Regions from separate parts of the Oceanobacillus sp. FSL K6-0251 genome, predicted to be linked through region 2. Evidence: a T-box and tRNA genes for the amino acid it is inferred to sense, from the RefSeq annotation. Region 2 holds a T-box; the other holds one or more tRNA genes.
What was found. The T-box of region 2 lies ahead of tyrS (tyrosine--tRNA ligase). A T-box ahead of a tRNA ligase gene usually reads a tRNA of that ligase, here a tRNA-Tyr.

Region 1: it encodes a tRNA-Tyr, which carries the amino acid that the T-box ahead of tyrS (tyrosine--tRNA ligase) is inferred to sense. The anticodon was not compared.

Annotation. Positions count from the first base shown of each region.
Region 1 is NZ_JBBORS010000001.1:269,446-284,530, forward strand. Features, by position in the region: gene MKY45_RS01425 (metal ABC transporter solute-binding protein, Zn/Mn family) at 1-318, opposite strand, end outside; gene MKY45_RS01430 (aldehyde dehydrogenase family protein) at 554-1,978, opposite strand; gene fabI (enoyl-ACP reductase FabI) at 2,162-2,938, opposite strand; tRNA gene MKY45_RS01440 (tRNA-Glu) at 3,377-3,451, shown strand; tRNA gene MKY45_RS01445 (tRNA-Val) at 3,455-3,530, shown strand; tRNA gene MKY45_RS01450 (tRNA-Thr) at 3,535-3,610, shown strand; tRNA gene MKY45_RS01455 (tRNA-Tyr) at 3,653-3,737, shown strand; tRNA gene MKY45_RS01460 (tRNA-Gln) at 3,747-3,821, shown strand; tRNA gene MKY45_RS01465 (tRNA-Lys) at 3,917-3,989, shown strand; gene MKY45_RS01470 (hydroxymethylglutaryl-CoA reductase, degradative) at 4,324-5,613, shown strand; gene mvk (mevalonate kinase) at 5,610-6,566, shown strand; gene mvaD (diphosphomevalonate decarboxylase) at 6,663-7,637, shown strand; gene MKY45_RS01485 (phosphomevalonate kinase) at 7,647-8,762, shown strand; gene MKY45_RS01490 (aspartyl-phosphate phosphatase Spo0E family protein) at 9,051-9,203, opposite strand; gene sigW (RNA polymerase sigma factor SigW) at 9,341-9,904, shown strand; gene rsiW (anti-sigma-W factor RsiW) at 9,920-10,561, shown strand; gene cdaA (diadenylate cyclase CdaA) at 11,045-11,866, shown strand; gene MKY45_RS01510 (CdaR family protein) at 11,859-13,091, shown strand; gene glmM (phosphoglucosamine mutase) at 13,126-14,469, shown strand; gene MKY45_RS01520 (NADPH-dependent FMN reductase) at 14,533-15,085, opposite strand, start outside.
Region 2 is NZ_JBBORS010000001.1:3,302,432-3,317,516, reverse strand. Features, by position in the region: gene MKY45_RS16550 (DNA translocase FtsK) at 1-1,871, shown strand, start outside; gene murC (UDP-N-acetylmuramate--L-alanine ligase) at 2,460-3,755, shown strand; gene MKY45_RS16540 (DUF948 domain-containing protein) at 4,403-4,816, shown strand; gene MKY45_RS16535 (YtxH domain-containing protein) at 4,836-5,432, shown strand; gene MKY45_RS16530 (bifunctional 3-deoxy-7-phosphoheptulonate synthase/chorismate mutase) at 5,790-6,866, shown strand; gene ccpA (catabolite control protein A) at 7,414-8,409, shown strand; gene MKY45_RS16520 (acetoin utilization protein AcuC) at 8,522-9,676, opposite strand; gene MKY45_RS16515 (acetoin utilization AcuB family protein) at 9,673-10,320, opposite strand; gene MKY45_RS16510 (GNAT family N-acetyltransferase) at 10,350-10,982, opposite strand; gene MKY45_RS16505 (transglycosylase domain-containing protein) at 11,167-13,683, opposite strand; T-box leader at 13,810-14,043, shown strand; gene tyrS (tyrosine--tRNA ligase) at 14,156-15,085, shown strand, end outside.

The DNA.
Region 1 (15,085 bases), 3.0 Mb from region 2:
TTCTCCTTCTAAAATATCCTCCGCTTTGGAAGCAAAAGGCTCCATGCCGACACCGGAATAAATAAATAAATCCTTCTTAGCTAAATCGACCATCTCACGTGAGCTTGGTTCGTATGTGTGTGCATCCGCATTTGGCGGGTAGATGCTTTCTACATCGACATAATCGCCGCCGATTTTGGAAATAAAATCTTCTAATGCGAAAATAGTAGTAGAAATTTCAAGCTGTTCCTGATCTCCATCCTGACTGTCCTCTGCGGATTGACAGCCTGCAAGGAAAAGAAGGAATAAACCGAAAAAGAGAATGACCCGTTTTTTCATTGAATTGAACCTCCATTAATTTATATAGTGCGTTTGAATTTCTTATAAAAAAGAAAAATAAGTAATCCTTACTATTATGGTTTGCTTCGTAAAAAACAAACAATGAACCTGTAATTCTTATTATTCGTAATCGTTACGATTTAAAATTTACAGGTTTTTAGAGGGGTTGTCAAGGAGTTTTTTACAAAAAAATTGTCAGCAGCTCATTTGCTGCTGACAATGGATGTGGTATTTATTAAGGTAAGCCGACAATCGTTTTTGGTTCTAAGAATTCTTCGATGCCGTAATCTCCCCATTCGCGTCCAATACCAGACTGGTCGAAACCGCCAAATGGAGCGGTAAAGTCAGCTTGTTCATTATTGACTACAATTCTGCCGGAGCGAAGGCTTTTTGCTGTTTTGGTCAGCGCCTCCGGATCATTACCGACAACATAGCCTGCTAACCCATAAATTGTACCATTGGCAATTTCAATTGCTTCATCTAAATCGTTATAGGTGATAACGGAAAGTACAGGACCGAAAATCTCTTCCTGGGCAATCGTATCTTCAGGTTTTACATTAGTAAATACAGTCAGTTTAGAATAATATCCGGTTTCCAAGCCTTCTGGTTTACCTGTTCCGCCGGTAACTAGAGTTGCGTTACTGTCGATTCCTTTTTGGATATAGTCTTGAACGGTTTTCCATTGATCCTCCGATACCTGTGGTCCGGTGAAAGTAGACTCGTCTTTTGGATCGCCGACAGGATATTCGGAAATATGGTTTTTAATCGCTTGGATAAAATCATCATGCATGGATTCTGGGACCAATGCTCGCGTTCCTGCTGTACATACTTGACCTGTATTGCCAGCGATATGGGAAATAGCTGTTTTTGCAGCATAATCCACATCTGCATCATCCAATACGACAATTGGCGATTTGCCGCCAAGCTCTAAGGAAACCTTTTTAATATCTTGAGCGGCGTTTTCCATAATTTTCGTACCTACGCCGCCGGATCCTGTAAAGGATACAAAGTCGATATCTGGATGAGAGCTGATGCCGTTACCGATGGTAGAGCCTGTTCCGTTTACCAGATTGAATACGCCTTTTGGAACACCGGCAGCTTCGAACACTTCTTTTAATAAGACAGCCGCGAAAGGTGTTTCTGTTGATGGTTTTAATACGACGGTGCTGCCCGCTGCAAACGCACTAGCCAGCTTTGTGGACGCCTGATTTGTCGGGAAATTCCAAGGCGTGATTAAACCAGCGACGCCAATCGCATCCTTTTGGATAAAGGAGTTTTCCCGGTTTTCAGTAAAGTCAAAATCACGTACCAGTTTTGCCGCTGTCCGGAAATGATTTAATCCCATCTGATATTGTACGTTGGTTGTAAATGTTACTGGAGAGCCAAGCTCTGCCATGATAACTTCAATAAATTGATCTTTTCGTTTTTCATATTCATCTGCGATTCGGTCTAATAAATCAGCACGTTCTTCTTTGGTTGTTTGTGAAAACGCCGGGAAAGCATCCCGTGCAGCTTGAACTGCTTTATCAAGATCCTCTTTGGTACCAGAGCTGATTTCACCAATTTTTTCTTCGGTTGCAGGGTTGATTACATCAATTGTTTCGTTTCCAGTGGAATCAACCCACTGACCGTTAATATAATGCTGTATATAGTTATACATTTTCTCCACCCCTTTGCTTGTTTTTCAATAAAGAATATTCAATAATACGTTATCAGCCTTTTTGAATATCCATTACTACTTGTTCCCGCAATAAAAAGTGATTAAACGTAGTAGAGAACATGGATTTAGCCAATAAAAAAACTGTCTCTTCTTAAATAATGAAGAGAGACAGTTTTTGAGAGATTAGCCGCCAATAATATTGAATCCGGCATCTACATGCAATACTTCGCCGGTGATTCCACGTGCCAGTTCGCTAAGAAGGAATAATGTTGCATCTCCAACTTCGTCTTGATCGATGTTGCGGCGCAGCGGAGCTTTTTCTTCCACAACTTGAGATTTTTCGTTGAAATTAGCTACTCCTTTTGCAGAGAGTGTACGGATTGGGCCGGCTGACACAGCGTTCACACGAATGCCATCTTTGCCCACATCTTCAGCTAGGTAGCGGACGCTTGCTTCCAGAGAAGCTTTAGCAACACCCATCACGTTATAGCCAGGAACGACTTGTTCTGCTCCGATGTAAGTTTGTGTCACGATCGAACCGCCTTCAGTCATCAGTTCCTTCGCAGCATTTGTTATGGTTACTAAGGAATAAGCGCTGATTTCTTGAGCAAGCAGGAAACCATCGCGGGAAGTAGTGACAAATTCACCCTGCAGGTCTTCCCGTTTAGCAAAGGCAACAGAGTGAACCAAGCCGTGAATCACGCCGATTTTTTCTTTTATTTCATGAAAGGCTCCCTGAATACTTTCATCGGATTCAACATCGCAAGAGATGATTGCTTTTGGTTCAATTTCATGCTTCTCTAAAAGTTTTACTAATTTTTTGTAGGATCTTTCCTGTCTATTGGTGAAAATAAGGTTCGCTCCGGCATTATGTAGAGATTTTGTAATACCCCAAGCAATACTTCTTTCGTTAGCGACGCCCATTACAACAATGTTTTTACCTTCTAATAATTTTGTCATACGTATCCTCCATTCAACATTTAACTTAGCATCTATTATAACGGATTAGTACCAGGTGATAAAGTTATAAACTGTTTTTCTTTTCTATAAGAAGTATGTGTGATAAGTAAAAAAGCAGTTCAGTTGGACCGCTTTGCCGATTCAGAACCCAGGTAATCGCAGTCGGGAAAATATACGGTACTTTCCTGCCGGAGAATTCTTGTTGTCAAAAAAGATACTCACGCTGGTTTTATATTTATAGAAGAAAAGAGAGGAAATAAGAAATGAGAAGCCTTGGAAATAGTGTCATAACGGGTTTGGTGGAGTGATTTATCGACTTTTGAAAAATAAAATAAAGTTTTTTTCATTTTTCCCTTTACAAACGGTTGGTTCCTCGATATAATAAAATTCGTCAGTTTGCGAGAGAAGCTTTCAAAAAGCCTCTCAGAAACGCATTATGGCCCGTTGGTCAAGCGGTTAAGACACCGCCCTTTCACGGCGGTAACACGGGTTCGAATCCCGTACGGGTCACCAAATGGAGGATTAGCTCAGCTGGGAGAGCACCTGCCTTACAAGCAGGGGGTCGCAGGTTCGAGCCCTGCATCCTCCACCATCACGCCGGCCTAGCTCAACTGGTAGAGCAACTGACTTGTAATCAGTAGGTTGGGGGTTCAAGTCCTCTGGCCGGCACCATTTTTTCATGTATATAATTGATAATATGGTTAACAATAATATGGAGGGGTAGCGAAGTGGCTAAACGCGGCGGACTGTAAATCCGCTCCCTCAGGGTTCGGCAGTTCGAATCTGCCCCCCTCCACCATGTTTTTGTTGGGCCATAGCCAAGCGGTAAGGCATCGGGTTTTGATCCCGTGTACCCCAGGTTCGAATCCTGGTGGCCCAGCCATTTTTATTTTTTAGAAGAAATACATGATAATACTATTACTGATAATAGTATTTTTTTATGGACAGGGCTATATATAATAACCTGTCTTATCATAGGAGCCATTAGCTCAGTCGGTAGAGCATCTGACTTTTAATCAGAGGGTCGAAGGTTCGAATCCTTCATGGCTCACTACAAGCATGACAAGTATAAAACACAGAAAAACGGGATAATCTTATCTCGTTTTTTTCTTTATCAGCATAAAAATCTCATATTATTTGAACAACAGTTCAACGTTAGTAAAGAGCCTGCCATAGTCTGAGCAGTCCAGCGTTTTTGGTATATGTTAGAAGCTGGAAATACCAATGCATTACGGTAATGCTGCAAACATAGTTTAAGTCACGAAATAAGTATCTTCTGAATGAAAAAACGATAGAATTCGTGTTATAATCAAAATAGTTTATTTTAGTACATTGTAATAAAAAAGCATATTTCAGATATGATAAATAAAAAGGATGAGCTAGGCATGACCTCTTCAAGAATACCAGGTTTTTATAATATGACGGTAGAAGAAAGGCGGGCATTATTACGTGAGGCCTTTACTTTAACAGATGCAGAAACGCAAAATTTGTCTAACGCCGATGCGCTTACGGTAGGAAAAGCAGATAATATGATTGAAAACGTCATTGGCACCTATCAATTACCATTCGGATTGGGATTAAACTTTTTAATAAACGGGAAAGAATATGTAGTACCGATGGCTATTGAAGAAGCTTCTGTTGTTGCTTCTGCCAGTCATATTGCGAAGATAGTCAGAGAGGCTGGCGGTTTTCGGACAGAATCAAAAGAAAGACTGATGATTGGGCAGATTCAAGTGGTTGGATGTCCGGATTTTCAAGAAGCAAAGCAGCAAATCCTTCGTCAAAAAGATATATTAATGAAAGCTGCCGATGATGCCTATCCAAGCATTGTCAGCCGCGGAGGCGGTGTGAGAGACTTAGATGTACGGGTTTTGAATGAGAACGATGCATCGTCTTATAGCAAAATGCTGGTCATGCATATCTATGTAGACACCTGTGACGCCATGGGAGCGAATATGATTAATACCATGGTGGAATCGATTGCGCCAATCGTGGAAGAAATAACCAAAGGAAAAGTGCATTTGCGTATTTTATCGAACTATGCCGATCGCAGCCTGGCTACAGCAAAATGTGTAATACCTCCGCATCTGCTAAAAACAGGTTCGTTTGCTGGAGAAGAGGTCAGAGATGGTGTCATCCATGCGTATGAATTTGCTGCCTCTGACCCGTATCGTGCAGTAACGCATAATAAAGGGATTATGAACGGCATTGACCCTGTTGTGATTGCGACAGGAAATGATTGGCGGGCAGTAGAGGCGGGGGCACATGCTTATGCTGCCAGAAATGGTCATTATGGCTCCATGACTACGTGGTCAAAGGATGAAGAAGGTAATCTCGTTGGTGAAATTGAGTTGCCAATGTCGATAGGAACTGTCGGGGGAGCGACTCGCGTGCACCCATTAGCTGATTTTTCTTTATCCGTTATGCAAATTGAATCAGCAGAAGAGCTTGCGCAGGTAATTGTAGCAGTTGGTCTTGCTCAAAATCTTGGAGCGCTCAAAGCGTTGGCGACCGATGGGATTCAAAAAGGGCATATGGCGCTTCATTCACGTTCTGTTGCGATAGCTGGCGGAGCAACTGGGGAGATGATTGATGTGATAGCAAAACAATTAGTAGAACAACAAGAAATCCGTGTGGGAAAAGCTAAAGAATTGGTGGAACAGTATAAACAATGAGTGCAGAAAAAGTAACAGCATCGGAAAAAACAGCTATTGGCGTAGCTCATAGTAAGGTCATTTTAATTGGAGAGCATTCGGTTGTACACGGGCAGCCGGCAATTGCTATTCCATTTCCTTTAATTGGCGTAGAGACGGTAATTGAGTATGTTCCTGGAGCGGTGAAAATGGACAGTACCTTTTATCATGGCCCATTGCGGCATGCCCCGAAAGAGCTGGAAGGAATTGTGGAATGTGTCTCTAGTTCTTGTGAATATCTTGGGATTCCTTATAAGGATTTGTTAATACGGATTAATTCCTCGGTACCGCCAGGAAAGGGTCTTGGTTCAAGTGCATCTGTCGCTATTTCTATTATTCGCTCTTTATTCCATTATTGCGATAAGGAATGCTCGACAGAAGATTTGCTGCAATTAGCGAATGTGGCAGAAACCTATGCGCATGGAGCACCAAGCGGGCTGGATACCTTAACGATCACTTCCGATAAACCAGTGTGGTATAAAAAAGGAAGTCCTGTTGAGCACATTGAATTAGGAGAAGACCTGCATTTTATTGTTGCAGACTCCGGCAGATTTGGGGATACACGTACATCAGTTGAATCGGTAGCAAGTCTGTTAAAAGCAGCTCCGCAGCGTATCCATTCCAAAATAGAACGGATCGGGGCGTTAACGCATCATGCAAAAGATGCATTGGAAAAAGCTAGTAAACAGTTTTTAGGTCAACTGTTAAATGAAGCACAAAAAGAACTGGAAGCATTAGGAGTCAGTGATGCCGGTTTAAATAAATTGATTCGCTTTGCCCGGGAAGAAGGGGCTTTAGGTGCGAAATTGACAGGCGGCGGAAATGGCGGTTGTATCATTGCGCTTGCGCAAAATGAAGTTCATTCAAAGCAGCTGGCAGAGAAATTACGCCGTTTTGGTGCAGCAGCAGTCTGGCCGTTTGTTTTGAAGAAATAAAGCGATGCCTCATTCGGCGGGGCTTTTCCCCGGCTGAATGAAGCCGCATGAAAAGAATGATTTGACAGGGATTGTAGAAAAGGAGATTCAAATAATATGAAGGCAACAGCAAGAGCGCATACGAATATTGCTTTAATCAAGTATTGGGGGAAGCGGAATGAATCATTGATTCTTCCTGCCAACAGTAACCTTTCCGTGACATTAGATGGTTTTTCTACAGAGACAACCGTTCATTTTCAGGAAGGGTTAAAAAAAGATTCCTTTCATTTGAATGAACAGAATGTAGAAGGAGATGCGCTTGGAAAGGTAGCGATATTTTTAGATAAGGTGCGTGCTCTTTCTGGAAAGGAAATCTATGCACAGGTTCAATCTGTGAATCATGTTCCTACTGCTGCCGGATTTGCTTCTTCTGCATCTGGTCTTGCAGCATTAGCTGCAGCAAGCTCCAAAGCAATCGGACTTTCTCTAAATGATACGGAATTATCGAAGCTGGCTCGTCAAGGCTCTGGTTCTGCTTCCCGTTCGATTTTCGGCGGTTTTGTTGAATGGCAGATGGGGAAACGGGAAGATGGATCCGATTCGTTTGCCGTGCAAATTGCTGACAAGTCACACTGGGATATTCGCATTGCTGCTGTGGTTTTGTCAAAAACAGAGAAAAAGGTCTCAAGCAGGGAGGGGATGCGCCGTACCGTAGAAACCTCTCCTTTTTATGCAGGCTGGCTGGAGCAGACAGCAAAGGATCTGCAAGAAATAAAACAAGCCATTAAAGTGAAGGATTTTGAGAAGATGGGAAGCGTTGCAGAAGCGAACTGCATGCGCATGCATGCTACAACTTTGGGAGCGAATCCTCCGTTTACATACTGGCAGGATACCACGATGCGAGTGATGCAGACGGTACAAACCTTAAGAGAACAAGGGATTCCTGCCTTTTTTACGATTGATGCCGGCCCGAATGTAAAAGTTTTATATTTACCAGAAAACGAAGCTAAGGTGAAAAAACGCCTGCAGGCAACAGAAGGCGTGGAGGATATTATAATCAGTAAACCCGGAAGCGGAATAAGCTATAGATAGGAGGATAATATGGTGGCAAAATCAATCACGGTCAAAGTACCAGGGAAATTAATGATTGCGGGAGAATTTGCCGTATTAGAGCCTTATCAGAATCTGGCAGTGATGGCTGTGAACCGTTTTGTCTATGCGACGGTAGCGGAAGCGGATAGCCACCAGCTGACTCTTTCGGACTTTTCTCTTCATAAGGTTCCATGGTCTTGGCGAGAGACAGACATACATATTGATTCAGACGATCCCAGGCTGTCTTTTGTTAAGAATGCACTCCGGATTACATATCGTTATTTAGAAGAACAAGGACTGCCGGTTCTTCCGATGCATGTTTCTACACGCAGTGAGCTGGATGATGCCTCTGGCGTGAAATATGGATTGGGCTCCAGTGCAGCGATTGTTACTTCTATCGTAGCGGGAGTATTACGTTTTCAGGCTCCGCAATTGGCTGAAAAAGATACCATTTTCCGTCTGGCTGCGATATCGCATGTGATTACGCAAGGAAACGGATCGGGAGCAGATATCGCTGCATCCACTTATGGCGGGCTGCTTCAATTCTCTTCTTTTCAGGCAGATTGGCTTCTCGAAGCATACCAGGAAGCGGGGTCTGTCACAGAAGTCGTAGAGAAGGATTGGAAATATTATAAAACGAAGCCGATTACGCTGCCAGAAAATGTTTACTTTTGTGTAGGCTGGACAGGCAGTGCTGCATCTACGAAAGATTTAGTGAACCAGGTGCGCTTATTGAAAATAAACAATGCGAAAGCTTATACTTCATTTCTGAAAGACAGTGAACATGCCGTATCTCAGTTTTTAACTGGCTCAAAAGACAATGATATCAATCAATTATTTGCTGGGATAACAGCTAACCGAAAAGCGTTGAATCAAGTTGGGAAAGCAGCAGATACAAATATTGAGATACCCGATTTAACCGTCTTATGTAACTTGGCAGAGGATTTGGGTGGCGCAGGAAAGCCTTCTGGCGCTGGAGGCGGAGATTGCGGGATTGCTTTTATGCCTTCGCAGGAAGCTGCGGAACAACTAGCGCATGCGTGGGAAGAAGCAGGAATCAAAGCTTTGACGTTATCTCCTTCTACCGGCGGAGAGACGGTGATGGAAGAGAATCATTCTGTTTAAGAAATATTAGAAAAGATAAAGGAGAGCCGTTTTGCAATTCGATGCATTGTAAATCGGTTCTTTTATTTTTGCATTTAAATCAAAGGAATTCTGATACCATCTTCAAATATTTTCAAGTTTCTTATAAAAAATAAAAAATGTTTAATGAAGTGAAGGACAAAATAAGATATTATTATTCATAGAGATATAGTTGGTGAGGGGAAGATTACATAGAGATGTTTGTGGATAGGAAATGTAACAAAAAAAGACATACACAGAAGATGTCTTTGAAAATTGAGTAAGGATGATTTAAGAGGTTTTTTTTAAATAAGCAAAAATTAATGCATCCAATTTTTCGCTTGTGGACAGAACAGGTTCTGAGTCTAATCCATGCTCCTCAGACAATGCCAGCATTTCTTGCCTGCACTGTTCAATCTCCATGAATAACGATTTTTTATCCACAAATTTCACTCCTTTTTTAGTATACTTATCGTTAGATATACCCTGTCGGAAAAAAAATAAACATTCTTTTTTAAAATGTGAAACCTTACAAGCGGTTGTTTCGTATAGAGAGTACCGCATAGTGCGGAGGTAATTAGATGGACCAATTTATAAAGAAAAAGATTATAGAAGTTAAAAAAGGAGACCAATCTGCTTTTTCGGATGTCGTATCCTTTTATCAAGATAAAATATACCAGCACTGCTACCGTATGCTGGGTAATAAGCACGAAGCGGAAGATATTGCACAAGAAGCGTTTATACGTGCATATGTGAATATTGATTCATTTGATGAGAGCAGAAAATTCTCTACATGGTTATACCGCATAGCTACGAATTTAACCATTGACCGCATGCGCAAGCGTAAACCGGACTTTCATCTTGATGCAGAAGTAAAAGGGACAGAAGGTTTGGATATGTATTCTCAGCTTGCCAGTACGGAACGTCTGCCTGGAGAAGAAGTGGAAAGCAGAGAACTGCAGCGGTATATTCATCATGAGATTTCTCAGCTTCCTTCTAAATACCGGAGTATTATCATGCTCAGGTATCTGGAAGAATTTTCACTAAAGGAAATCAGTGAAATTCTTGATGTTCCTCTTGGTACGGTAAAAACGCGGATTCATCGTGGAAGAGAGGCCTTGAGAAAGAGGCTTCGACATGTGTAAAGGAGCGTGCTTGATGTGAGCTGCAATAAAGAGTATATAAAAAAAATGCATGACTATTTAGATGGGGATATTTCCGCAGAAGAAGAAAGCTTACTAAGAAGGCATCTGGAGGATTGTGAAGATTGTCAGAAGCATTTTCATGAGCTTCATCGAACCATTGCTTTAATAAAAAGTGCGGAACGGATGGAAGCCCCGGTTGGTTTTACAGAAAATGTTATGAATAAATTGCCGACAGAAAAGAAATCGGTAAAGTATAAGCGCTGGTTTAAACATCATCCAATCCTTGTTGCAGCAGCTATTTTCTTCTTGTTGATGATAGGCAGTCTTTCCTCCACTTTTAATCAAGGAACGGATCAGCTTGTTGTTTCTGCACAGGAAGAGCTTGTCGTTGATGGAGACACCGTGATTGTGCCCGAGGGTGTCACTGTTTCCGGAGATGTCTACGTGAAAAACGGTGATTTATTAGTGCTTGGAACGGTGGACGGCAATGTTACCTTGTTTAATGGAGAGCTTTTAGACGGCGAATCGGAGCTGGAAGGCGGCGGCCTGATGGCCTCTGCAGGAGGAGTCAACGGAGAACTGGAAACCGTAGACCAAACGTTTGAGTGGATATGGTATCATATAAAGAATTTCTTTAAAGGATTATTCGCATTTTAAGATAAAACAATGAAAAAAGGAGCGAGATGATGTCGCTCTCTTTTTTTGGGCGAAAGAAACTGTCATAATGGAGTAAAACATAGCTGCTCCATCAATTATGAAAAAACAGCTGGTTCAGGGTATTGAAGTGGTCAAATTTGGCAGGATTTCTACACACACATTTTAATGGTGTTCCATTTTCTAAAGAAAATAAAAAACTACAGACAGGTCTGTTTTTACAAATTTATGATATAATAATTATCGACTGTAATTCATAATAGTTCATGATAATATAAAACGAAACTTCATTCAGCGGGAATTTATTCTTTCCCTCCGCTGAAGGATTCAGAGAGCTGCATCACGTTATCTTCTGCTTAAATAAATCGAGTTTCATTCTCTATTTAAAGGCGGGAATTTTACGGCCGGTTCTCCGAGAGAAATAATTGCTTTTAAGATAATGTTTAAAACAAACAGGTAATTCTATTGGGTAAAGGATGTGTGCACATGCTTGATGGGGGATTTGACTTTTTAGATCTGCTGCGAATTGGCGTTGATATCGCTCTCGTCTGGTATGTATTATATAAATTAATCATGCTGATCAGAGGTACAAAGGCTATTCAGCTATTAAAAGGAATAGCAGTTGTAATGGTTGTGTGGGGAGTAAGTATGCTGTTAAACTTACAAACCATCCAATTTATCACAGGCCAAGTTATTAATTGGGGAGTTATTGTAATTGTTATTTTATTCCAGCCGGAATTACGAAGAGCACTGGAACAGCTGGGGCGAGGGAATATCTTCGCCAGATCGGGAAGCTCTGCTGAAGAAATTATTCAAAATGAAATTGAGGCTATTGTTACATCTTGTAATTATATGGGTAAAAGAAGAATTGGTGCGCTTATCTCCATTGAAAGAGAAACAGGAATTGGGGATTATGCGGAAACCGGGATTCCAATCAACGGAAAGCTTACTCACCAGCTTCTGACAAACATATTTACACCAAATACACCGCTTCATGATGGGGCAGTAATTATAAAAAATGAAGAGATCACAGCTGCGGCTTGTTACCTGCCTTTATCCGAGAGTCCATTTATCTCCAAGGAATTAGGAACAAGGCATCGTGCCGCAATGGGAATAAGTGAAGTAACAGATGCGTTAACGATTGTTGTTTCTGAGGAAACAGGTGCCGTCTCTTGTACAAAAAATGGAGAGCTGCATCGTGATATCGATGAAGAAAAATTAAGAGAAATGCTTTTAACGCATTTATCAATCGTCCCGAAAGCCTCTGACAAAAAATCATGGAAACGGAGGACTGGTAAGCGTGGATAATTGGTTTAAGAGTAAGTGGTTTGTCCGTATCCTTTCCTTAGCTTTTGCGGTAACACTCTATGCTTTTGTCAATGTGTCCGAAACACCAAATTCCGATTCAACATTTTCTGGTTCAACCACTTCCACAGAAACCTTGGAACAAATTCCAGTAGATATCCGTATTGACCGCGACAGCTATGTTGTCAGTGATGTTCCAGAAGAGGTCGATGTTACTTTACAAGGGAATCGAGGCAGTATGACACCGTATATACTTCAACGTAATTTTGATGTATACGTCGACTTAGAAGGCTTAGAAGAAGGAACGCATGTTGTTGAACTGCAGCATAATATAGCAGGAGATGTGGAAGTATTTATTGAGCCGAAAACAGCAGAAGTCACCATTGAAGAACGGGCATCTCAAGAGTTTACTGTAACTGCTGATCTGATTAATCAAGACCTGATGGCAGATGGTTACGAAGTGGTCGATTATAGTGTCGATCCGGAAACGATAACGATAACAAGCTCAGCGAGCGTCATTGAATCGATTGGCTCTGTAAGGGCTTATGTGAATATGGAAGGTGTCGATGAGTCAATTAACAATCGGGAGCTTCCGATTAGTGTATATGATATACAAGGAAATGAATTGAATGTCGGATTAGACCCTGAAAGTGTTCAGGTCTCCGTAGAAGTCGACAATCCAAGCAAGTCTGTACCACTGTCTGTAGAGACAACAGGTGAGCTGGAAGAAGACCTTGAGCTGGACTCTATTTCTCCAAATGAAGAGGAAGTGGAGATTTACTCTCAAAGTGACGTGCTGGAGGATATTTCAGAAGTGACTACCGAGCCGCTGGACTTATCCGAGATTGAAGAATCCGGCACAGTTGAAGTACCGCTTGATTTGCCTGAAAACGTGCAAGCACCGGAGACGGAAGAGGTAGAAGTTACGGTAGAAGTAGAAGGAACAAATGTAATCGAGAATGTAGCTTTAGAAGAAGAAGGCTTAGCAAATGGATTGGAAGCATCTTATGCAGACCCTGCATTAGAAGTAGAAGTGACAGGGGATGCCTCGGTGGTAAATGGTTTAACGGCAGATGATATCAACGCCGTACTGGATTTATCTGATTTAGAATCAGGAGAGCATGAAGTGCCTATTGACATTGAAGCTCCTGAAGATGTCACTGCCACAGGAAATGTGGAAGAGGTCACGGTGGAAATAATCGATCCGGCTGAAACAGCAGAAGAATAGTTGTATATTGTATGGTCAAAGGAGAGATATAATAATGGGTAAATTTTTTGGAACAGACGGTGTCAGGGGAGTAGCAAATGAAGGGCTGACTCCTGAAATGGCATTTAAGCTCGGTCGTTTTGGCGGATATACGTTAACAAAAGGCAGTGAAAAGCCACGCGTTTTAATCGGCAGAGATACACGTATTTCTGGACATATGCTGGAAGGCGCGTTGATTGCAGGACTTCTGTCAACAGGCGTAGAAGCAATGCGGCTGGGTGTTATTTCAACGCCGGGGGTCGCTTACTTAACAAAAGCAATGAGCGCGCAGGCAGGGGTGATGATTTCTGCATCCCATAATCCTGTAGAAGATAACGGGATTAAATTCTTCGGCTCAGATGGATTTAAGCTGACAGATGCTCAGGAAGCGGAAATTGAAGCTTTATTAGAACAAGAAGAGGATGATCTGCCTCGCCCGACAGGCGCTGGTATCGGATCAGTGAGTGATTATTTTGAAGGCAGACAGAAATACCTGTCCTTCTTAAAAGATACGATTGATAACGATTTTGACGGAATACGTATCGCTGTAGATTGTGCACATGGAGCAACATCCAGCCTGGCTACACATCTATTCGCAGATTTGGAGGCTGACATTCATTCCATGGGCTCTACACCGAACGGCCTGAATATTAATGATGGTGTCGGTTCTACACATCCGGAAGGACTACAGCAATATGTGCTGGATAAAGAAGCGGATGTCGGACTGGCTTTTGATGGAGACGGTGATCGCTTGATTGCTGTGGATGAAAAAGGAAACATCGTGGACGGCGATAAAATCATGTTCATCTGCGCAAAATACCTGAAAGAAATTGGGATGCTTCGTAAGGACACTGTCGTATCCACTGTCATGAGTAACTTAGGCTTTTATAAGGCATTAGAAGAAGCTGGTCTGAAAAGCGATAAGACGGCAGTCGGTGACCGATATGTTATGGAAGAAATGCGTAAAAACGACTATAACCTAGGCGGGGAACAATCCGGCCATATTATCTTTTTAGATTATATTACGACAGGAGACGGTCTGTTATCTGCATTGCAGCTTGTGAATGTAATGCGTGAATCAGGCAAGACCTTGTCAGAACTGGCAGACGAAATGACTATTTTCCCGCAGACATTGATTAATGTTCGGGTTACAGATAAGAATGAAGCATTGACCAGTCCAATCATCTTAGATGAAGTACAAGCTGTGGAAGAAGAACTGGGAGAGAATGGACGCGTTTTAGTCCGCCCATCTGGAACAGAACCGCTTGTGCGTGTCATGGTAGAGGCGAAGACAGAGGAAGATTGCCAGACCTATGCAGAACGAATCGTAAAAGTCATTGAAAATCATTTAGGTGCTTAATAATATCATGTACCTAAAGTAAAAAAACGCATGGATATACCCATCCATGCGTTTTTTTAGCTTCTAGAATCCATAGGAATCCTCTTTCTTTTTCCGGATGATTTCGTTGGCTTCATACGTGTCCATGGTATCCTCAATCAAACGCTCTAATCGAATGAAGACATCGTCATCGACGATTTTCTTTTGTTGAAAGCTCTTTTCCTCAACATAAACAAAGGTTTGTACTATTTGTGCTTTCATATAGGATAAAGTTGGTTTTAATTGATGATCAGCAACTAAATAATGCTTGGAAGAGCCTGCGGTTACGAAAAAGCTTACGGTCTTATCCTGAAATGCCCCGACAGGAAGCAAATCAAAAATATTCTTTAAGCTTGCCGGAATCGATGCCTGGAAGACAGGCGTGCCGATAATCATCACATCTGCCTCCATCACTTGCCTGGTGACCCAGGCGGTGTCTCCGGAATAATCGAGATAGTTCCGGCCGTCACTAAATTGCAAATCATAATCTTTTAAATCAATCAGCTGAAAATCTGCTTCTGGATATTTTTCAGCAATTTCTTTTGCTACAGCATCCATGACTGTCCGTGTTTTTGAACCGACAATGGAGCCGGATAAA
Region 2 (15,085 bases):
AGGATACTTTTTCAGAAGATATGATATTAGAACAAACGCATGAAGTTCAGCAGGAAATCAGCAGTACGGCGGAGATGCTGGAGACGGAGGAAGATGAGGTTCAAGAAACACCTCCGGAGCCGGAAGAGCTTAAAACCGAAACTGAAAATGATGTTACTTCCCAAAAAAGAAACCCGATTCATACAACAAACCAGATGCCAAGCCAGAATAAGGAAAGGTCAAGTCAGGCTTCAACTGCTTTTAATGTAATGATGACTCCGCGGGATAAGAAAAATTTGCAGGAGCAGCGAAAACGGGAGGAAATTTTTCAGCGATTGCAGCAGGCACATGAAAGACGCGAGGACGAGCTGCGCAAGGCAGAGGAAAAATTAGCCGAAACCCATGCAACGAATCAAGATTCCGAAAGCATGGCTTCGACTGTGAATATAGTACCTGCACCTGTACCTTCACGGAGCGAACCTGAACCGAGAGAGGTTCCTTTGCACTTGTTAAACGATCCAGCAGCCAAATCAACCGAAGAGGATGAAGAATGGCTGATAGAACAGCAAGATTTACTGGAAGAGACATTGAAGCATTTTCAAGTCAAAGCAAAAGTTGTAAAGGCAACACAGGGGCCGTCTGTTACACGTTTTGAGGTGCATCCTGAGATGGGCGTCAAGGTAAGCAAGATTAAAAACTTAGCTGACGATTTAAAACTAAATATGTCAGCGAAGGATATTCGTATTGAGGCACCTATTCCAGGTAAAAATACAGTAGGCATCGAGGTTCCTAATCTTCACCCGGAAATGGTGGGGATCCAGCGGATAATTGAATCGGATGATTTTAAAGATAATAAGTCTCCTTTAAGTGTGGCGCTGGGACTGACTATTGAAGGAATGCCCAAAGTAATTGATATTAATAAAATGCCGCATGGTTTGATTGCAGGAGCTACCGGTTCGGGGAAAAGTGTCTGTATCAACACCATTCTTGTCAGCTTAATTTATAATGCCAGTCATGAGGATGTGCGGATTCTGTTAATCGATCCTAAAATGGTTGAACTTGCTCCATATAATGGTATCCCGCACCTTGTTTCTCCTGTCATCACAGATGTTAAAGCTGCTACACAGAGTCTGAAATGGGCTGTGGCAGAGATGGAGGATCGCTATGATCGTTTTGTAAATGAAGGGGTCCGGGATATAAGCAGGTATAATCAAAAAATGCTGCGAGAAGGAAAAGCAGATCAAAAGATGCCGTTTATCGTGATTGTTATTGATGAATTAGCTGATTTAATGATGATGTCTCCGCAGGATGTGGAGGATGCCATCAGCAGAATTGCGCAAAAAGCAAGAGCATGCGGTATTCATCTTCTGCTTGCAACGCAGCGTCCATCTGTGGATGTTATTACAGGTCTGATCAAAGCAAATATTCCTACAAGAATTGCTTTTAGTGTATCTTCCCAAGTGGATTCACGGACAATTATTGATTCCAGCGGTGCGGAAAAGTTACTTGGAAAAGGGGATATGCTCCTGATTGAGAACGGCGCCGGGAAAAGTGTTCGTTTACAAGGACCATTTGTGTCTGATGAGGAAATTGAACGAGTAGCAAATTATGCAAAATCAATGGCTGAACCGAAATATCTGTTTGAACAGGAAGATTTATTAGAACAAGTACAGATAGATGAAGAGGAAGATGATCTCTTGGAAGATGCGATTGAATTTGTATTAAATCAAAATAGTGCAAGCACATCTTCCCTGCAAAGGCATTTTAAAATAGGATATAACCGTGCTGCGAGATTAATTGATTCTCTGGAACAGCGGGGAATTATCTCAGGGCAAAATGGCAGCCGTGCGCGAGAGGTCTTGATTACAAAAGCGCAGAGAGACAGTATGTAAACTGTCTCTCATTTTTTGGCGGTGAAAATACGGTTACTTTATAATAAACTAGCTCACACTTTGTTTGTTAAGAAAGGCTTGCCGGATGCTGTTTCTCCGCATATCAAAAATAAGGACAACTAAAAAAGTTGCTATAATTCCGGAAAGTTACTAAAATATAAAGGAAGCTTTTCAAGAGAGAAAGAAAATATAAGGCAAAAGCACATATTATTCATTATCTGTATAGAATGAGATATAGGCTCTCTATCTGTACAGAAAATGGTGCTTCTTTTTTACGTGTTAAGAAAGGATAATAGGGACTTGAGATGATTCGTCCCCACCGGCCAGCATTTGCAAAAATGCAAAAGGAAGTACATTTTATGTAAATAAATGGGCGGACAAACGCTTTCGTTTAAAAAAATATGTTTAAAATGCTTGAATTTACTTTTAAAAGCTTTGAAATAATAAATTTTGCTTTAAAATAAGTTATTTATTTGTTATAATCCATTGAATGGGATTGCGGTTATATAATATCTTGACACAGAGCCGCTGATAACAAATAAAATGACATGAAAATGAATGGATGAAAAAACGTTGGAGGTTCGTTTTATGACAACTTACCATTTTATAGGTATTAAAGGAACAGGGATGAGTGCATTAGCACAAATTCTTCATGACTCAGGTGAGAAAGTACAGGGTTCAGATATTGACAGCCGTATTTTCACACAGCTGGCATTAGAAGAAAAACATATTCCTATTCTGTCTTTTTCAAAAGATAATATTCAATCAGATTATACGATTATAGCAGGAAATGCTTTTCCTGAAGACCATGTTGAAATAAAACAAGCGAGAGAGCTTGGTTGTAAATTTTATTGGTATCATGAGTTTTTAGGCGAATGGTTGAAGCAGTATACAAGTATTGCTGTTACAGGTGCACACGGGAAAACGACAACGACAGGATTATTATCACATGTTTTGGAAAGTGCTTATCCAATCTCTTATTTAATTGGAGACGGGACAGGGCGTGGGCATGTTGACAGTAAATATTTTGCTTTTGAAGCTTGTGAATATCGCAGACACTTTTTAAGCTATGAGCCGGACTATGCGATTATGACAAATATTGATTTTGATCATCCGGATTATTTTACAAGCTTAGATGATGTAGTGGATGCTTTTCAATCTATGTCTGATCGCGTGAAAAAAGGTATTGTTGCATGCGGTGATGATGAAGAACTTCAAGGCATTCATACGAAAGTGCCGATTATTTATTATGGTTTTAATGAGACAAATGATTTCCAAGCGAAAAATGTGGTAGAGACAGAGCAGGGAACAGAATTCGATGTATATGTTCGAAGCACCTATTATGAGCATTTCTTCATTCCTACATTTGGAAATCATACGATTTTAAATTCACTAGCAGTGATAGCGATTTGTCACTACGAAGGAATTCCAGTTGAATTTATGAAGGAATTAAGCTCTTTTAAAGGGGTTAAAAGACGCTTTACAGAAAAGACAATTGATTCTCAGGTAATTGTAGATGATTATGCACATCATCCTAAGGAGATTGCAGTAACAATTGAATCAGCTCGTAAAAAGTATCCAAATAAAGAAGTGGTTGCTATTTTTCAGCCGCATACCTTTACACGTACAAAAACATTTTTACAAGAATTTGCAGATAGTTTAAACCAAGCAGATAAAGTCTATTTATGTGATATTTTTGGGTCGGCTCGAGAGCAGTCAGGTCAATTAACTATTGAGGATCTGCAAAATTTGATTCCTGAAAGTGATATTTTAGATTTAGAGCATACCAATGTGCTACAAGAATATAAAGATAGCGTGTTGATTTTCATGGGTGCAGGAGATATTCAAAAATTCCAGAAATCCTATGAAGAGACACTAGCCTAAATGAAAAAGCAGTGAAGCGGTTCACTGCTTTTTTCTATTTGCCGTGGGTGTGCAGGCAATCTCGTTTATCCTGAGAGGCTAAAGAGCTGTCTATGGATTGCTTAGAGAATTTCCGGGGCTCCACTGGCTCTCGTTGCTAAACAGCGACACAGGGGCAGATATAAGCCATTCTTGCAGTACTATTGATGAAAGCAATGTATCTTAAATACAGTAAAGACAGCTGTTCGAAAATACCTGCTGAATGAAATTTCATTCGATGTAAGGGCGGTTAGCTGCAGCATTCTATACTGGATATAGATTGATGTTGTATTTTAACGGAAAAATAAGATACAATAAGTATATGGATTAAATCTTTTAAGGGAAAATGTAGTTTATTCTTTAGCTATGCAGGGTAAGAATAAATTATGGTGCCAGCTCTCCCGGTATGGAATGGGCTAAAAGTGATACGGATAAGTATGCCGTTTACTTCACCGCAGATGTTAAAGAGCCAAATAATCGTGTTTTCCTGCAGACTGGATAAAGCAATGTTTTATCCAATACATTTTTACCGGGTTATTTGGACAACCTCTTTATGAAGTACATACTATCCCTTAAAACGTATTTAATCAATATGGATGAATCAAGAAATAAAGGAGTGATATAAGTTTATGGGAGTTATCCTCTATAGTGCACTGGCAATTGCCATAATAGCCTTGCTCATATTAATGATTTATGCGGTTATTTTAGTGTTCAACACAAAGAAAACAATGGAAGAAGTTCGGGAAACATTAGGGAAAATCAATCACCAGGTAAATGGAGTTACAGAAGATGCAAGAGAGGTTGTTCAGGATTCTAAAGGGCTGGTAGCTGATTTAACTCAAAAATCAACTCAGCTTGATGGTTTAATCCAGGGAGCAAAGGGAATAGGTGATACAGTAGAAGACTTTAATAAGTCATTACAGCAATTATCTAATATTATTTCAAAGCACTCAAAAGAGGACCAGGAAAAAGCTGCTCAAGCAGTAAAATGGGGTGCTTCCATTTTTGAGTATTGGAATAATCGGAAACACAAGTCTAATTAAATCTTAGGAGGTTATACGGATGGCAGACAATCAGATTAACACGAAGGATTTTATTATCGGAACACTTGTAGGAAGTTTTGTAGGAGCTGCGACAGCATTGTTGCTTGCACCAAAATCAGGTAAAGAACTGCGCAGTGATTTAAACGATAGTGCGGTTCAAGTGAAAAATCGTGCAACAGAATTAGCAGGAACAGCTCAGGAAAAAGGTGTGGAATGGAAAGATAAAGCTTATTCTACAACTTCCGATTTAACGAAGAAAGCAGTGGATGTAACTTCTGATTTATCCAAGACAGTTGCAGATAAATCTCAGGAGCTTACAGAAAGCGTAAAACAAAAAACGGCTGATTTGAAGGATGTCGTAGAAGATAAACTGAATGATGCTCAGGATAAAGCAGAAGATGTAAAAGATTCTGCTGGTGAGAAGCTGGATGATGCAAAAGATAAGGCTTCGGATTTAAAAGATGAGGTATCAGATAAAATAGAAGATGTAAAAAAAGAAGCTGCTGATAAAAAAGCAGAGGCAGAAGAAACTGCTTCTAAAAAAACAGCAGAAGTAAAAAAAGAAACAAAACAAGCAGTTAATGAAGTAAAAAAAGAAGCAAATAAAAAATCATAATACTTAAAAACATTGATGAGCATTTTTACTCATCAATGTTTTTTTATAATTATATCTTGTCTGTCCCGGAGAACCGCCCGTAAAATTCCCGCTGAATGAAGTTTCGTTCTATATGATTGTAGAACTCCGCTGATTTTTAAAGTGAAAATATATTGGATTTATAAAGGAGGAGGGGAGGGCTTTTGGCCCTTCTTCCAAGATATATAATATAATTAATGGTTCCATTTTTCCGTATTTTCTCTAAGAATTAAAATTTTACATTAATTAGATGGTGACAAATAGAAGAATCTTAGCTATAATGGTCTCTAATTATTCTAAATGATTAAATAGATTAAGTGACTTGAGGAGTGTGTATTAATGAGTAATGAAATGGAACAGCTAAGAGAACAAATGGACAAGGTCAATCTGGAAATACTAGAATTGATTAACAAGAGAGCAGGCATTAATCAAGAGATTGGTGAATTAAAAACCAAGCAGAGCATTAAGCGATTTGATCCAGTGCGTGAGCGTGAGATGCTGGATAAAATTAAAAGTAACAATGATGGTCCATTTCAGGATTCAACACTTGAACATATTTTTAAAGAAATTTTCAAAGCAAGTCTTGAGCTTCAAGAAGAAGATAACAGCAAGGCACTTTTAGTATCGAGAAAGAAACAGCCTGAAAATACAGTCGTTGAGCTTAAAGGGGAAAAAGTCGGCGATGGCGGAATCAGCTATGTATTTGGTCCATGTGCAGTAGAAGGATATGAGCAGGTTGCTGCAGTAGCTGCGTCTGTAAAAGAAAAAGGATTGAAATTACTTCGCGGCGGGGCATTTAAGCCGAGAACATCTCCATATGATTTCCAAGGACTTGGAATCGAAGGATTAGAAATCCTGAAAAAAGTAGCGGATGAGTATGATTTAGCTGTTATCAGTGAAATTGTAAATCCTGCAGATTTAGAACAGGCAGTTGATTATATTGATGTCGTTCAAATCGGTGCAAGAAACATGCAGAACTTTGAACTGTTAAAGGCTGCTGGAGATGCTGGAAAGCCTGTCCTGTTAAAACGCGGACTATCTGCAACCATTCAGGAATTCATAAATGCAGCAGAGTACATCATGTCCAGAGGCAACAAAAATATTATGCTGTGTGAACGTGGAATTCGTACATACGAAAAAGCAACACGTAATACACTGGATATTTCTGCAGTACCTATTTTAAAACAAGAAACTCATTTACCTGTTTTTGTAGACGTAACACATTCTACAGGCAGAAGAGATTTACTGTTGCCTACAGCTAAAGCTGCTATCGCAGTCGGAGCAGACGGCGTAATGGCAGAGGTTCATCCGGATCCGGCAGTTGCTCTTTCTGACTCAGCTCAGCAAATGGATATCCCGACATTCGATCAGTTCTTTAAAGAAATCAAAGATGTTGAAAATCGTTTAGGAAAATAATAAAGACTGTCTCAAAAATTAGTGGTATAATTTTTGGGGCAGTTTTTTTGATAGAAAAAATGCTATACAGGATCTGCGCTAAAATAAAACGTTGAAAATGTTTTCAAAGTTTCAAGTTTGGATATAATAAGATAAAGGTATATTATATTTATAGTGTGTTTATGAAAATTTTCATTTTGTTTTCATGAAAGTTTTGTAATTTTTTTCATGGTAGCGTATGATATATAAATAGATGCAGCATTAGTTCTTGTTTAAAGTGAAACATTATTCAGCAGGGCTGTATTTCCCGATTTTGACTATGCTTGAAACGGGAGTCTTGCAAAAGCTCTTCGATGGGACGAGTAATCCCGGCAATATTGACAGGTTAATGATTTTGATGAATTTTGATACAGATAGTAATAAAACTGTCTAGCGAAGGAAAAACACGAAGACTCCTATGGGAAAGCGTTGTGTTTTTCTTCAGCGGTCGCACTAACCTGACAACATTGGCAGTCCCGGTTTCAGCCAGATGCACTGCGATAAAATGAATTTTAGGAGGTAGATAAACATGACTGTTACAATTTATGATGTAGCAAGAGAAGCAAATGTTTCCATGGCGACCGTATCTCGTGTTGTCAATGGAAATCCAAATGTAAAACCAACCACACGAAAGAAAGTATTAGCAACGATTGAACAATTAGGATATCGTCCTAACGCAGTTGCACGCGGACTGGCAAGTAAGAAAACAACAACCATCGGTGCGATTATTCCGGATATATCGAATATCTTCTTTTCAGAGCTTGCCCGGGGAATTGAGGATATTGCGACAATGTACAAGTACAATATTATTTTAAGCAGCTCGGATCAAAACAAGGACAAGGAATTGGAATTGATCAATACAATGCTGGAAAAACAAGTAGACGGTATCCTGTTTATGGGCGGAAATATCACGGAGGACCATGTTCATCAGTTTCAGACAAGCTCTGTTCCAGTTGTACTGGCTTCTACGTATGATTCGACAGACACCATTCCTTCCGTCAATATTGACTATGAACTGGCTGCATATGAAGCAACAAAATCATTGATTGAGAAGACAAACAAACAGCCTGCTTTAGTAGGCAGTGAATCAGATACAAGCGTGAACATTTTAAAAACGAATGGCTATCTGCGTGCATTGAAAGAGGCTGATATAGAGCCTAAAGAAGATTATATATATAAGAGTTCTTATGCGTATTCAACAGGTATAGAAGCAATGGAGCACTTTTTAAAATTAGAGGAACGCCCAGCTTCTGTATTTGTGATGTATGATGAAATTGCTCTAGGTGTTATTCATGGCGCGCAGGATAATGGACTGCAAGTCCCTGAGGATATCGAGGTATTTGGTTTTGATAATATCCGGCTGGCAAGCATGGTACGTCCTAAACTGACTACCGTTGTCCAGCCTACCTACGATATTGGTGCAGTAGGTATGCGTCTTCTGACGAAATATATGAACGATGAGGAAGTAGACGAGAAAAATGTGGTATTGCCGCATCGTATGGAATTCAGAGATTCTACAAAATAACACACAACAAAAAAGACAAGGCAGTTTTGAATCATAAACTGCTTTGTCTTTTTCTATGGCTGATAAGAGACAGTACTGGTTTGAAAAAGAAGAAATCTAACCTCCATTACAATCAAATAATCGCAGTATACTTAAGCATATCTTCTAACAGTAATTTGTTTTTCTCTGTGATTTCAGCCCTTCTAGGAATTACCGGATAAGAATCGGCTGCATCCTGCCAATTTGCCGGAAGGGCTACGGGAGCTTCCTTTTGCCATTTTTTCAGCCACTTTTCAGGAAGGGGACCTTTACAGCAGCTTCCTGTTTTCATCACATTCCACACCTGTCCCCACGCACGTGGCACAACACGCCACATGTCGTATCCGCCGCCGCTGACAGCAAGCCATCTTCCATCACAATACGTATCTGCAATTTCAGCGGCAAGCAAAGGGATTCTCTCATATATCTTCATGGTGCCGCACAAATGTGTTAAAGGATCAAGAAAATGGCTGTCCGCTCCATTTTGTGTCACAATAATATCTGGTTTGAAGAACGCAGCAATTTTCCGTAAAGCTGTTTCATATAATTCTAAGAAAGAATCATCCTCTGTAAAAGCATCAATAGGTAAATTAAAACTATAGCCGTGTCCGCCTTTGATTCCTCTTTCATTTACGTTTCCCGTACCTGGAAAAAGGTAACGGCCTGTTTCATGTATAGAAAAGGTGCATACATTCGGATCATCATAAAAACCAGCCTGCACGCCGTCCCCGTGATGTGCGTCTGTATCTACATAAAGCACTTTCAAATCCTCCTGTTCCCGCAAGTATTTAATAGCAATCGCGCAATCATTATAAATACAGAACCCGGAGGCTTTACGTGGAAATCCATGATGAAGTCCGCCGCCAATATTGGTTATTTTTTTATAATCTCCGTTTAATATTTTATCAATAGCAGTGAGACTGCCTCCAACTAATGCAGAAGAAGCTTGATGCATATTTGGAAAAATAGGTGTATCTTCTGTTCCTATGCCATACTCCTGTGCCCGATCTGCTATTAAATCTCCGCTGCCGGCTCTTTTAACCGCTTCAATATAGGTTGTATCATGAAAAAGAGCAATCTCTTCATCTGATGCAACCCGAGGTACAATGAAATCCTCTGCTGTTAAGGTAGCCTGCTCTTCCAGCAGTTCCTTCGTCAGTAAGGTCCTCTTGTGATTAAAAGGGTGATCTTCTGAGAATTGATAGTTTAAAAAATTAGAAGTATAAATAAAACCTGCCTGCTTCGTCATTTCTTTGGCTCCATAATATTATTTGGCCAGAGCAGGGTATAGCCGGCATCTCGAAGGTCATTGATAATAGGCATCGGATTTAACGTTTTAACACGGAAGACAAGTATTTTATAGTCAGGATCCTTATAAGGATAAAGCAATACGGAAACAATATTTACATTATGGTTGCCGAATACACTTGCCACCTTTGGCAGCTGTCCAGGCAGATCAGGTACTTTTACTTCAATAAGGGAGCTTTGTTCATGTGTTCCGGTCAATTGAATCAATTTATAGAGCATATCTTTTTCGGTTACGACACCAACCAGTTTGTTTTGGCTGACAACCGGTAAACAGGCAATCTCTTTGTCATAAAAAATATAAGCAATTTCTTCGACAAAATCCATGGGATGAATCGTTATCACCGGACTCGTCATAATGGTCTGAATCTCTTTGTTAAGAATATGAAAATCACTTGTATCCAAAAAAGTGGATGGGCTTGCATCTCTTACGTCGCGGTCAGAAACAATACCGAGCACCTGCATCGCTTCATCTACAATCGTGATATGTCTGATTTTATGCTTTTCTAACAGCTGCAATGCTTCATTAATTGTTGCTTTCGGTGGAAGCGTTATCATATTCCTGTTCATTAATTCTTCAACTAGCATAGTAGAATCCCCCTTCAGTTATATCTCTGTTAATAATGATTCGGACCTAAAAAACGCAATTTATCAAATCGTTCAATGGATTTTTGCGGCACATTACTTCCTATACGGACCATCAAACAGTTAGCCGGATGAGAGTTTATCTCCGGTTCATCTGTAGGAGCTGGAAGAAGCCCTCCCGCTGCCATCATCTTTTCCATCACTTTCCGATAATCCCAGATACTTAATTGACTGTAATCAAGATCCCAATGCCAATAATATTCTGTAGAAATGACAATATAATTTTCCATGTAAGGGTCCTTCATGGATTGCCGGAGCAGTGTAGACCCGACGCCTCCGCCCCGATATTTCCGGATAATCTCAATTGCGCCTAATTCAATTAAATCCTCCATATTGAACTTGGACCATCTTTCCAATGGATCAGGATGCAGGTAAGTCACATAGCCGATAATGGTATCTGTTGTACGTGCAATGATAATTCTAGACTCTTCCAGCTCTGCGATGTCTAAAAGTGCTTCAAATTGTTTGTCAGCTGGCCGGAATGCAGTTAATTCTTCATGAAAATGATATTGTTCTAACTGGGAGCGTGAAACAGGACCTTCGATTGTCAGCAGACCTGCCTCTGTTTCTAAAAGGATTGAATCAAATTCCTTTATGTGTTTCATCCATCCACCACCTTTATGAGATACAAAATGCTCTTACCATCCATTATACAGAAAATCGCAGCATTTTTTTAGTATTTTTTGATAATTGTTAGGAAGCTTATGGTATGTAATAAAAAACTTCACTCTATAAGCGGATATCCCTTGCTTGATAGAGTGAAGTTTTATTAAAAATATATATCATTTGTTAATCGTCATCATCACCGTCATCGTCTGAGCTGGATGAGGACATACTGACTGGTATGCCAATTCTCAGCCATTTATCTGTTTCTGTTCGAGGATAGAGCATGGAAAAGTCATCCATATCATCATAACCATTTTCTCTCAGCCAGTCAGGGTTGAACATAATCCCGTTGCTTCTGCTGAATGACCTGCCGTCGTCATCTGATTCTAAAACGCGTCTGCTGCCTCTGGTTAAGCTATTGTCCTCTTCTGTCGGCACATGACGGGAATCAAATAAGTCTGTTTTAACCAGACCTACATCTTCACATAAATCGGATGGAAGCATTCCTGAAACGGCGCAGTAGCTTCTTTCTACAATGCCGTCCGGACGTTCAAACGTTGATTCCGGTGTTACCAGGACAGGGTCTACCTGCGCGGCGGCATTAATAACCTCCGCCCACAACTTCATATTCCGCTGACTGTATGTCAGATGATACTCATGATTGATGGGAGCAGGCGTTTCATAGCCAATCCAAGTTCCAAAGGTAATATTTGGATTAGTTGCTACAAACCAGGCGTCATGATAATCCTGAGATGTTCCTGTTTTTCCAGCCCAGTCGACATTTGTGTTTTGAAGCTGGGAATTCACGAAATTACCTGTCCCGTTATCAATCACATCCCGCATCATATCGACTGTCAGGTAAGCTGTTTCAGGTGAAAATACTTCTACTGGATCCGTTTCATGCTCATAAATCACATCGCCTTCAGCGTTTGTGATTCTATCAATCATATAAGCATCTGCAAACTTCCCGTTATTGCCAAAGGTGGAGAAAGCATTGACGTTTTCTTCTACTGATATACCATGGTCCATTCCGCCAATAGAAAGAGATGGCTGAACATGATCACCAGGCGTTAATGAAGTGATGCCCATCTTTTCCAAATATTCAGCAGCAGGGTCATTATTGATTATTTCCATATACACGGCGGCAGCAGGAATATTATAGGAATTGGCCAGCGCTGTACGGGCAGAGACAAGGCCATAATTTCCTCCTCCATAGTTACGCGGAGGCCATCCACCAGCAAATGTCCTAGGATAGTCTGCAATCGGTGTTCCCGGCTGAATAACGCCTTCTTCCATCGCCGGCGCATAATCAAGCAAAGGCTTGATGGTACTGCCGATAGAGCGTCTTGTATCCGTAGCGAAATTTACCTGGTGATCTTCATCAAAACCGCGTCCGCCGATAAATGAAATTATTTTGCCGGTGTTATTTTCAACCATTATCGCACCAGTCTGGATTTCCTGTGTTACTTCATATTCTTCCCCATCACTGTTTGTAGCGGTAAACGTTCTGGCATATCCATAGTCTGAATAATTGTCTGCTGCTTCTTCCATGGCGTCGTACATTTCTTTATTAATCGTCGTATGGATTTGATAGCCGCCGTCACGTAATTCTCTTTCTGTACGCTCCGCATATTCAGCTCGTAAATCGTCATCTTCTGCCAAATCTTTCTCAGTCACGCCGTCTTCTTCCATTAATAAACCTTGAATAATATCCTTGGTTCTTTTCTCTACTTCATAAGTGACATATGGATATTCGTCTGTAGAAGAAGGGATCGCATCAATAAAATCGCTGGCAATATCATAATTGGCAGCTTCTTCGAGTTCTTCATCTGAAATAAAATTCATATCATGCATGCGATTTAAAACTGTTCTCATCCGGCTGATTCCAGCTTGCAATTCTTCTTCAGACTTTCGCGCACCTTCCGCTGTAAATGGTGTGTAGGAAGAAGGACCTTGCGGAAGGCCGGCCAGATATGCAGCCTGCGGAAGTGTTAATTCAGATGCCTCTACACCGAAAATACCTTTAGATGCTGTCTGTATACCTGCAATATTACGGCCGGATGAATTTCTGCCATAAGGAATAATATTTAAATAAGCTTCGATGATTTCATCTTTTGTAAAATAATTTTCCAGCCGCATTGCTAATAATATTTCTTTGGCTTTCCGGTCAAAGGACACTTCGTCTGTTAGAATTTGATTCTTAATCAGCTGCTGTGTCAGTGTGCTTCCTCCTGTTTGGACAGAGGAATTTAGAAATTCCTGTGCCGTCGCTCTTAAGATCGCTTTTGGCACCACACCGTTATGCTCGTGAAAATACTCGTCCTCTGTTGCGATAACCGCATCAATCAATGTAGGTGAGATATCGTCAAGTGCTACTTCTTCCCGATATAAATCACTTCGGATATCTCCCAGGTAGACATCGTTAGCGAAATAAATACTGGATGTCTCAGAATAATTGTAAATATCATCTGCCATAGATGCTTCACTTCGTAATGGTTCGTCATAAACCAGGGAGGCAAAGTACCCAAGTCCGATTCCGCCGGCAAAAATCCCGCCGATGCCGATAATCACAATGACAAATAATACAATATTCCAAACAACGTCGTATGTAACTCGTGATGTCTGCTGGAGAATACCTTTTTTCCACCAGTCTTTAACAGTATTAAAAAAACGTTGCAGTTTTTCTTTCATAATAGACATTAGACCTCCTATTTCAACATTTATTATAACATAGTGAAAATACAGTTTGGTAGTAAGACGGAAAAAGGCTTGCATAGAAGAACTATTTATGCTATGAATAGTATCATATGAATTTAATTTTTTATGAAAGAAACATGGAAGGATCGAAGTAGCAACGTGAATCCCTGTCTTAGAGAACTGACGGATGGTGCGAGTCAGTATATATTCACTTGCGAATTACAATCTGGAGTTTTTCTTTTTATTATTCGCGTCATGGAGGCTGATAATAAGAAGAACGGTGACAACCATCGTTAACAAACCTTAAGCGGCTATTTTATAATAGCAACAAGGGTGGTACCGCGAATCCAACTCGTCCCTTTCTTACCAGAGAGGAGGCGGGTTTTTTTATTTACCTTAAAAAGGATGTCCCAAAAGCGGGGAGCAGCTGGCATTGTCAGTAAAAAGAAAATACAAATAAGCAGGAGGAAATAATATGAATATTTTACAGGATTTAGAAAACAGAGGGTTAGTAAATCAAGTAACAGATCGGGATGGATTAGAAAAGCATCTTGAAAATAATCAGGTAACCTTATACTGCGGCTTTGACCCGACAGCGGACAGCTTGCATATCGGACATTTAGTCCCTTTAACGATGCTGCGCCGGTTTCAGCGGGCTGGTCATAAACCGATTGCCTTAGTCGGAGGGGGAACCGGGATGATTGGTGATCCAAGCGGCCGTTCAAGTGAACGCAGCTTGAATACCGAAGAGGTTGTTTTTGGTTTTACGGAAAGCATTCAAAAGCAAATTGCCAAAATTGTAGATATGGATGATACCTCCAGCGATAATCAAGTTGTCTCCCGCAACAACCACGATTGGCTGGGAAATATGACAATCATTGATTTCCTTCGCGGAGCAGGAAAGCATTTTGGGATTAATTACATGCTGTCTAAGGATTCGGTTGCTGCAAGACTTGCACAAGGAATTACCTTTACCGAATTCAGTTACATGATTCTGCAATCACTAGACTTTTTACGGTTATACGAAGAAGAAAATTGTACATTGCAAATTGGCGGAAGTGATCAGTGGGGGAATATCACAGCAGGGTTAGAGCTTATCCGCCGTTCCAGAGAGAACCAAGGGGAAACTGCTGAAGCATTTGGCTTAACTGTTCCTTTAATCACAACGGCAGATGGAACAAAATTCGGAAAAACCGCCGGGAACGCCGTGTGGTTAGATGCTGAAAAAACATCTCCATATGAATTTTACCAGTTTTGGATCAATGCTGATGATCGTGATGTGATTCGTTTTATCAAATACTTTACTTTCCTGTCAGATGAGGAAATTGCAGAGCTGGAAAAAGAAGTAGAAACACAGCCGGAAAAACGGGTGGCACAGCGCCGTCTGGCAGAAGAAATGACACGC